DNA from 3 places in the Paenibacillus sp. LT-B23 genome. Region 1 is predicted to be linked to each of the others. Evidence: riboswitches for the same ligand, from Rfam matches in the RefSeq annotation. Region 1 holds a riboswitch; each other region holds the start of a gene.
What was found. A riboswitch is a leader RNA that binds a small molecule or an ion and turns the genes downstream of it on or off. The one in region 1 is predicted to bind cyclic di-GMP.
Positions count from the first base shown of each region.

Region 2: another riboswitch for cyclic di-GMP. It lies ahead of ACWXW9_RS12795 (transglutaminase family protein); the one in region 1 lies ahead of ACWXW9_RS01485 (non-ribosomal peptide synthetase).
Region 3: another riboswitch for cyclic di-GMP. It lies ahead of ACWXW9_RS19080 (glycosyl hydrolase); the one in region 1 lies ahead of ACWXW9_RS01485 (non-ribosomal peptide synthetase).

Region 1 is NZ_JBSQBM010000001.1:313,733-316,994, forward strand. Features, by position in the region: gene ACWXW9_RS01480 (aldo/keto reductase) at 1-923, shown strand, start outside; cyclic di-GMP riboswitch class I at 1,666-1,755, shown strand; gene ACWXW9_RS01485 (non-ribosomal peptide synthetase) at 1,887-3,262, shown strand, end outside.
Region 2 is NZ_JBSQBM010000009.1:43,997-47,258, reverse strand. Features, by position in the region: gene ACWXW9_RS12800 (AraC family transcriptional regulator) at 704-1,591, shown strand; cyclic di-GMP riboswitch class I at 1,691-1,771, shown strand; cyclic di-GMP riboswitch class I at 1,813-1,894, shown strand; gene ACWXW9_RS12795 (transglutaminase family protein) at 1,917-2,714, shown strand; gene ACWXW9_RS12790 (collagen binding domain-containing protein) at 2,926-3,262, shown strand, end outside.
Region 3 is NZ_JBSQBM010000015.1:85,370-88,631, reverse strand. Features, by position in the region: gene ACWXW9_RS19085 (hypothetical protein) at 1-156, opposite strand, end outside; gene ACWXW9_RS19080 (glycosyl hydrolase) at 206-1,831, opposite strand; cyclic di-GMP riboswitch class I at 1,812-1,892, opposite strand; gene ACWXW9_RS19075 (sugar phosphate nucleotidyltransferase) at 2,168-3,262, opposite strand, start outside.

The DNA.
Region 1 (3,262 bases):
GGTGTTGGCAGTTCAGCAATGGAAAAGGGATAGTCGGGAAATTCTGGCCAGTGCTGCGGCGGGAGGATATACGGCAAATCGTTCAGACCAGTTTAGAAGGTGGAGTTAATTGGTTTGATACTGCCGAAGCATACGGTGGCGGACAGTCTGAGCAGCTACTAGCCGGCACGCTGAATGAGATCGGAGGACCGCTCGCGGAACAGGCGAATATCGCTACGAAATGGTGGCCGGCCTTTCGGACCGCAGGCAGTATCACAGCAACGATTGATGAACGTATTCGCCATTTGGATCAACGGACGATTCACCTCTACCAGGTGCATTCGCCTTACTCCTTTGCTTCGGTTGGCGCCGTGATGAATGCGATGGCTAAACTGGTTGGGCAAGGAAAGATTAAATATGTGGGCGTAAGTAACTTTTCCACGCAACAAATACGTGAAGCCGATCGTGTGCTGCGTGAGCACGGCCTTCGCCTAGTTTCGAATCAAGTGAAATACAGCCTGCTTGACCGGAGAATCGAACAGAACGGAATTCTGGACACGGCTAAAGAGCTTGGCGTGGCGATCATCGCATACTCTCCGCTAATGCAGGGGGTCTTAAGTGGAAAATTCCATAATAATCCGTCTCTGGTCAAGTCGATCAAGGGTCCGCGCAAGTGGACGGCGGCATTCCGGGATTCGGGGCTGCGGAGATCAAAGCCACTAATTGAAACATTGGAACAACTGGCTCAACAATATAACGTGACGCCAACCCAGATTGCCCTGAATTGGCTGATTAACGCTCACGGAGAGAACGTATTTGCGATACCTGGGGCTTCAAAAGTACATCATGCCGTGGAAAATGTGAAGGCGATGCAGTTTACCTTGACAGCCGGTGAGATTGAGATGGTTAGCCACGTTTCCAACCAAGTGCTCAGATCAAAGTGATCATGGCTCAAATCGTGGAATATTCCGTTGGAAAATGAACTTCGCTGGTACGCTGTCTAACACCTCCATGACTAGGACGATATTGTCCATGTGCACTCCTTGACGCTTGGTTGACATTAATGCTTCGTTCGCAGGTGGAAGAATGGCATGCTTCTTCCTTGCTAAAGGTTAGGCGCGACATTTCTTGCAAGGACATTCTTTTCTTCGGGGTGCTACGCTTTGTGACTAGACCTTGGATATATCTTCCGCAGTAAGCTTATTTGTTCTTAATCAGTTGTGGAGGGGGTTCCCTCTTGTTTTCCTGGTTTGATTTTGGTTTTATCCTAGAAAATGTTGGAAAAAGCACGTTTTACTCTTCCGAAGTTGCACTCCAACTGTCCTTCACTCCCCGTGTACACTCACGTCGCTATTTTCGGCGAAACATCGAATGCGAGAGAAGCTTTGGAACGTCATTTTTAGGTGGATCACAAATCCATCATTTTAAAAAAAGCTAAGCCGCTAAAGTTGTACAGGTTGTTATCTCTTAATCTTGGGGGATAAGGGAAATTAAGTAAAATGAACTGGAGTTGTCGGATGACAGGAATTTAGTGGCTTGCTGAAGTATTTTAATCAGCACCTAACAACGTATTGTAAAACTATATCAAGGTAAATGCTTTGAAAACTCAAGGTCAGCTCCTACCGAATGTAGGAGGAAGAAGCATAAGAACATGCTCAAAAGATGTAAAAAATATACGAATGTATTTCCCGTTAATCGTAAACACCTCGAAAGTGGTGGACACAAAGCCATGGGTCTAAAGCTGGATTAAACAGCCATGATTGCCAGGTTGCCGAAGGAAACCGGGCGAAGTCTGCTGTCTGTTCCTGTGCTTTTTATATGGGAATAGGCTTCTTTTATTTGTAGCGGAAATGATTTGGGCATACGGAGTAGAACGCATGAAATGTTTAACAACAGGAGGGGATTTTATGCAAACAAGTGTAATAAGTGTCAAGGAGTATCCGTTAAGTTCCTATCAGAAAGATATATGGTTCGAACAGTGCATGTACCCTGGAAAGCCTATTTACAATATCGGTGGGTATGTTGAGGTTAAAGGAAACCTGAATACGGCTATCATTAGGCAGTCCATGCAGTTATTAATCAGGCAAAATGATTCTCTGAGTGCCCGTTTTATTGATAAAAAGGGAGAGCCTTATTTAACATTTTTGCCAGAAGCTGACTATGAAGTTCCGTTTCATGATTTTTCGGTAAAGAAAAATCCAAACTCTTTTTGCATCAACTGGATGAAAAAAGAGTTTTTAAAACCTTTTCAACCAGAGGATTTCTATTTTCAATTTGTTTTGTTGAAAGGTGCCCCGAACACATACTTCATTTTACTTAAAGTTCATCATTTGGTGATCGACGGATGGGGATTTGCTCTCTTAATCAGTCAAATGTTTGACAATTACAATAAATTGGTGCAAGGAATTGGCGAAATGAACAGAACGGTCTATTCCTATGCTGATTTTATTTCCGATAATCAGAATTATCTGAATTCTCCGGCCTTTTTAAAAGATAGGGTGTTCTGGCAGAACAAATATCTGACCATTCCCGAGCCTCTGTTGAGCAGAGGCATGGATATCGATGATGGTGACGGCGATTCCGTTTGGAGTGATCGGCGAACCTTAACTATAAACAAGGCGTTATACAATCAAATGATTGAATTTTGCAAAGAGGAAGGATGCTCGTCATTCCACTATTTTTTAGGCATACTGTTCCTGTATTTCAGCAAGATTTGCAATCGGAACGAAATGGTGATCGGCGTCCCGGTTTTTAATCGGAGCAAAGCAAAATATAAGCAGACTATGGGACATTTCGCCAACGTGCTGCCGCTGCGGATCAGCCCCGAGAAAGATATAAGCTTCAAAGAACTGATTAAGAGCATCAAACGTGAGCTTATGCAATGCTATCGTCATCAGAAAATGTCTTTTGGTGAAATTTACCGGGCGGTTTACGAGAATAGCAATGAGAAAGGCAAACTGTTTGATATATCGCTTTCTTTCGAGGAACAGGAAACGAGAGAAGCATTGATCGGCGCAGCAAGCCGGATTGTAAGTATGCCGCATCATCATGAAAGAAATGCACTCAATCTCCTGATATGGGGACAAGAAGGTGAAGCGGATGTAGCCGTTAATTTTGACTATCAGATACAGGCTTTTGAAAGATTCATCCCCATTGAGAACGTTATCTCCCACTTTGAATATTTATTTGCTCAAGTCATGGAGCAAAGTGAAACTCTTATTTCGCAAATCGAAATCGTGCCAGAGGAAGAAAGGAGTACGTTAGTTCGCGGTTTTAACCATAC
Region 2 (3,262 bases), on a different contig from region 1:
ACTGTCGAGTAAGTGAAGCCCTATATCTGTATTACCCATCATATCATTGCCTATATGAATTCCAAAGCTAACGGCACTCTATTTCCTATTATATTAGAACACACCGGAGCAGAAAATCACGCAAATAAGTGAATACACTCTTTGTGTAATTTTGTACTTTTATGCTGTTATTTATCATATGATTTGCATATATTTACAGTACACTAATCAGCATAAAAAGAGTTCATATATCTCCCTCGTGCACCTACATATTTGTGAACAAAATCACAACATTGGACCCAATCTAATTTTCTTCACGATAAGCCTAATGAACTATTTCGATAGAACAAAGACCCATTTTTTTCAAAACGAAAGGATATGTGCGTTGGAAGGTGGAATGGGCATAGAATACCTTTAGCATCCTTTCCTGGATTTTATTCCAGAATTGAATTGAACCCATGGCATCTCCGAATTTTTTCAACATGATTTAACTTTTTCATATGGATGAATGAGTTAAAAATATGGAGGAAACGAGGCTGTTTTCACCATAATAGTACACCTGAATTCGAATGGAAAATAATTCAAAATATTATTCGCTACATGCATTTATGTGATGTGATAAAATAAACCGTATTAATAGGAAATCATGTGTAAACCACCATTTTGTTTATTAAACAAACAGTGATTAGCTTGATAAATTTGCTCTTTTGTAAAGGAATTGGACATGACAACAGACCAAAAAAACAACGGAAATGGGACCCCTTGGAGCAGCGATCCAGTCGTCATTGCACGTACTCCCTCCGCTTTTGCCAAGCAATCCCTTTTTTATATACAGGAAATAGGTTATTTCGAAAAAACATCTGCTTATGCCATGGAACGGAAGGAACTCACCTCGTTTCTGCTCGTTTTTACGTTATCAGGACAAGGGGAATTACTGTACCGGGAGAAAAAATACATATTGAAGCCTCATGATATGTTTTTCGTTAGTTGTGAGGAATACGTACAGTACAGCACCGCTGGTCATGAAGCATGGGAGTTTATCAGTGTAAATGTGTACGGCAATCTGATCGGCAATTTCTATGAACAATTTGCCAAACACAACAAGCCTGTAATATCACTCAACGATCCAGTCACCATATTGGACAAGCTGCGTTCCCTGTTATGCGTACAATCTGACAGAACTCTCTCTGCTGAGCTGTTGACATCCAGACTCATCGGTGAGTTGCTGACGTATATTTTGCAGCACCCCTACGATCATCCGTATGTAAACCAGGATACAATCACCGAGATACGCAAGGTTCAGCAATATTTGGATCGATCCTACAGTGAACGAATTACGCTGGATTCGCTGGCAGACATGTTTGAGTTAAACAAATTCAATCTCGCTAAAAACTTCAAGAAACAGATCGGATTTTCTCCTATCGATTATCTCATTAATGTCCGCATCACAGCGGCTCAAGGCTGGCTTAAAACCAGTGACGAATCCATTGTGGATATCGCACGGTTTGTAGGTATTCCCAACACTAGCCATTTTATCAACCTGTTCAAGGAACATGTCGGAGAAACCCCACATTCCTTCCGCAAAAAATGGGGGAATCGAACCAAACTATAAACTCATCTATTAGATGACTTTGTCGAAAAACAGAGAAAATCTGAGATTGTGCTTGCCTAATCGGAAGTCCAACTGATAGAATGATAGATATAGACTGTTCAGGATAAATGGCAAACCTGTCGAAAGGCAGGGACGCAAAGCTACAGGGCCTTCTTTTTAAGATGGCAGCCAGCTACCGGTTGGAGAGGCTTTTTGTCGTGTTTTTTTTCCTGAAAAACTTTATACGATAATAGCAAACCTGTCGAAAGGCAGGGACGCAAAGCTATAGGGCCTTCTTTTTAAGATGGCAGCCTGGCCGCCGAAAGGAAGTTTTTCTATGAGGAAAATGTCATCTTTTTTAATTATTTTGGTTTTTTTGTTATCCATCCCCCTACATACGACAGCATTTGCTGCCGAAAGTCAGGCATGGCTGAATCAAAACAACGTAAACCACGGTATTGTTAGTATACGTTATCCTGTCAACTCCAATGTCAAAACCAAGATTGTAATTACCAAGGATGCGGAGAAATACTCTTATTATCTGAATTCGAGCAAGCCTGAGGAAGCATTCGCTCTTCAAATGGGCAATGGCAATTATAACATTCGTTTATTGGAACAGCTAACTGGCAACCAGTATAAAGTGATAGGTGAAGAAACGGTCCTGTTAAATTTGAATGACAGTAAAACCATATACCTCAATTCTATTCAAAATATTGACTGGAGCGATACGAATCAGGCGATTCGGAAAGCCAAGGAATTAACCAAGGGTGCAACGACAGATGATGAAAAGGTGAAACGTATTTACGAGTATGTCATTAGTCATATTAAATACGATTCCAATCAGCCTTTCAACCTATCAACAGACTACCTTCCACAAATTGATCGTACAATAGTTTCGCAAAAAGATATTTGCTATGGATACGCTTCACTGTTCGCCGCCATGCTTCGAAGTGTGGATGTTCCAACGAAGCTGGTTATGGGCGAATCCTCCTATGTGAATACCTACCACGCCTGGAATGAAGTCAATATCAACAATCAATGGGTTATCGTTGACACTACAGTAGATGCCGCTCTAAAAAGCGGAAAACAGAAGTTTGCAATGGCCAAAGAACCCTCCAAATACACAAAAACAAAGCAATATTAATTTTTTTTAGAAAGCCCTGATCACTGCGATCAGGGCTTTTTTCTATTCTTGTTGAGAAATTGTTGAGATAAGGAAGGTATTGTATATCTAGTCAGTCATTTAAAAACTAAGATGTTGAATATACTATTTCCGGGACAAGAAAGAGGGGGGAACCAAATCCGCCCGGGTACTTTCCATAATATTATGATGAATAGGAGACTTACTTAAGAGTATGAGAACAAAAATAAATGTAACGATCATTGTGCTATTGCTTATTTTCCAAAGCTTTTTTAGTGCAGCGCTGGCTTACGCAGACACTTCGACCGCGGCTGTACCAGAAAGCGCTGTAAGCGATACTGCGAATACAGTTATGGAAGATGTATACGGTATTCCGAACCCTGAACCATTAGAGGCACCTCCCAGCATAGCTCCCATGATTCAGGCAGCAGCCAGCTCAGTTCAAGCAGACAATATTTTAACCAAGCTGATCTTGACGGATGAAACCGGCCATATCATTGATGCTGTCGATAATCCCGGCGTCCGTGTGGACATTGGTGCGGCAGTCCAGC
Region 3 (3,262 bases), on a different contig from region 1:
CTTCCATACCGGACTGGCCGCCGCTACTTTATCCGTCTGAAGTTCTTCACTCTTTGGAGGCGTATGAATAAACCAGGCGATCATCGCTATAGCTGCGACCCCCAGTAGCCCGGCCAATACTACTATATACCTTTGGGTCAACCATTTTTTCATCATTGTGTTCCACCCTCTCTCCTCAAAATTTTTGGCGGGGAAAGAGTATATATCAAGGAAGAAACAAAGCGTTGCCGGGAATCACCGCTTTCGCTTCATGCTGACTTTCCCACATCAGACGTGCCATTGCGTCGCCTTTTTCATCATAATATTCAACTTTCAAATCCGCTATTTTGCCTGCTTGCAAGGTAATGCTGCCCTTGCGTTCAGTCCAGCTTTGTTTGAACCAACTATCAATAATCAGCTTGCCGTCTATCCATACACGAATACCATCATCAGATATCGTGGTAAACGTATAGGTCTCACTGTATTGCGGCTTGATTTTGCCCGTCCAGCGGACCGAGAATTGATCAGCCTCCACCTTGGGATCAGGCGAGGCGGCGCGCCAGTTATAATCCAGCTTACTATCTGTGCGAACCAAAACAGCGGTGCCGTCCAGATTCATGCTGTTAAAATATTCACCCCGCAGCCCGTTCGCATAGACCATATCCGGAACGGAAGGCGGGACTGGTTTGCTTACCACTGGCGGAGCCGGAGTCGAGCCGTTTTGCCCCGTGTCCGGTACGGTCGGTGACTCCACCTCAGGTTGTTTTATCGCAGCCAACCCTTTGTTCACGTCATCCCGCGTCAAGCTCTTCGAATTATTCATATAATCCTGAATCTGATCCGTCGTGTTATTTTCGGTCAGCATCTTGCCCCAAGTCATGGAATACACCCATTTGGGCTGAGCCTGCATGACCTCGGGACTCGGCATCTCACCGTGTTCCCCAATGGCAATCGGCTTATTCCGTGCCAGTCCGAGCAGTCCTTCATAATGGCTTTGCTTAAAATCATTGTTGTAAATGTCTACAGCCAAGATATCCACCTTGTCATCCCCCGGATATTTCGGGGTATATGGGACGGTGTACGAACTAGGCGCATTCGGACTCCATACCCACAGCAGATTGTTCAGTTGATGCGTGTTTACAAAACGGTCATACATGATATTCCATAGCTGATTGAAATTGTTCTTGTTTCCCCACCAGAACCAGTCGCCGTTCATTTCGTGATAAGGTCTCCATAATACCGGAACACCCGCATCACGAAGCTGCTTTAACGATATAGCGGCCTTATCCAGATCGGCAATGAGAAGATTATACTGCGTAGTGCCTGGCGTCACATATTTATTGAACTCCGCCTGGCTTACTTTCGCCTGCACATTGGCCCAAGTCAGGGGTTTACCCGGCAGCGGTTCATGATAAGTCATCGTAACCATGCCGCCAGCTCTACTCCAACGTATAGCGCTATCGACGACATTTTTACGTTGTGCTGCCTCCGTAGTGGCGGACTGGCCGGAGATGGCTCCCATCTCGTAGCCATGTACACCAGCATATGACTTACTGATTTTTTGGACCTTGTTGCTTAATTCATCCGGGCTTTCCAAATAATCATGTTGACCTGTGACCATTTTTTTTCCCGAAATGCTGATCAAATAGTTGTATAGTTCACGGGCCTCAGCAGAAGCGTCCGAATTAACAGGCTGTAATGTGGCAGCATTCGCCACGGATAGAGATTCACCAAAACCGACGGGCAATAAAGAAAAAAGCATAACAACGGGGAGTACACTGCGTATCCATCGATACACAGGGGTAAAATAGGGGCTCACTCTCGCTCTTCCTTTCGGTAGCCAGGCTGCCATCCTTACGGAAGGCCCTTTAGCTTTGCGTACCTGCCTTTCAACAGGGCTGCGTTTATCGTGGAAGGAGTTTGGATTCCTTCTTACCCTAAGTATCGACTTTTTTTTACCAAAATTTAATAGGTCATGTTTATGAATTTACAGATTTTCGTGTATTTTCGACAGTTTGAGCTAAATAACTTCATAAATGAGTCTTTTTTTCATCTTTCAGGATTTTGCAAAATTCGATTCCAGTCGCTCCAGGGTACAATATATAGACGAATAAAATCAATTCGATCTATATATTCCTGATTACACCTCGCTTTGTGGATTTTTGCAAAATCCTCCTTTACGAAATATTTATGAAATAAACTTGTGACGGGAAATTTCATCCCAATCCATGCAAAAGCGGACAATATCCTCTTCAACCAGCTCAGAACCTGTCTGTACCTCGATCAATTCCACATCAGTCACGGCCAAAATGCTATGCTTCGTCCCTTCAGGAATGCGAACCACATCACCAGCCTTCACCTTGTGCAGCTTTTCATTCAAAATAATTTCCGCTTCACCGCTAATGATGGTCCAAATTTCACTCCGCTTGAAATGAAGTTGATAGCTGATATTTTTGCCTTGCAGCACACGGATTCGCTTAGTCAATACCTCATTGCCCTCTTCATACTTTACATAATCCACTACCCGATAATGTCCCCAACGGCGCTCTTCGTACATTGGTCGCTGATTGTGTGCTTTGAGCACTTCCTTGATGCGCGGACTTTCCGCCTTATTAGTCACAAGGATGCCATCCGGGCTGGCAGCTACGATCAGATCATTCGTTCCAATAATCGCCACGGGAATGTCCAGTTCATTGATGAGGCTCGTATTGACACAATCCTCTGTTACTACACCTCTACCCACTTGCTGATGGGACATTTCTTCCGTCAAGGTGTTCCAGGTACCCAAGTCCTTCCAGAAGCCATCATACGGAAGAACGACGATATCCTTCTCCTTCTCGACTACCGCGTAGTCAAAGCTGATTTTTTCCAGAGAAGAATATTGCTTTTGCATTTCTTCATAGTTCAGCGGCAATCCTTTGGATGCCAAGATATCAAGCAAATATCCTAATTTGAATGCAAAAACCCCGCAGTTCCATAGAGCATTGCGTTCAATCAGACGCTCCGCCTGCTCCCGGTCGGGTTTCTCTTGAAAATGGCTCACTTCACGGTAGCCTGTGCTACCTTGTGTGGCATCGTTTTTCGGTATAATGTAACCGTATTTCTCAGAAGGATAAGAAGGGACAACCCCGATTAACGCAAGCTTGCCTTCACTCTCCTGAAGGGTATGCTCCAACTGGGCGACGGTAGCAAAGAAAGCATCCTCTACATAGGGGTCTACCGGCAATATAGCAACAATTTCATCGGGCGAAACACCAACGATGGAATATAGATAGGTCGCTGT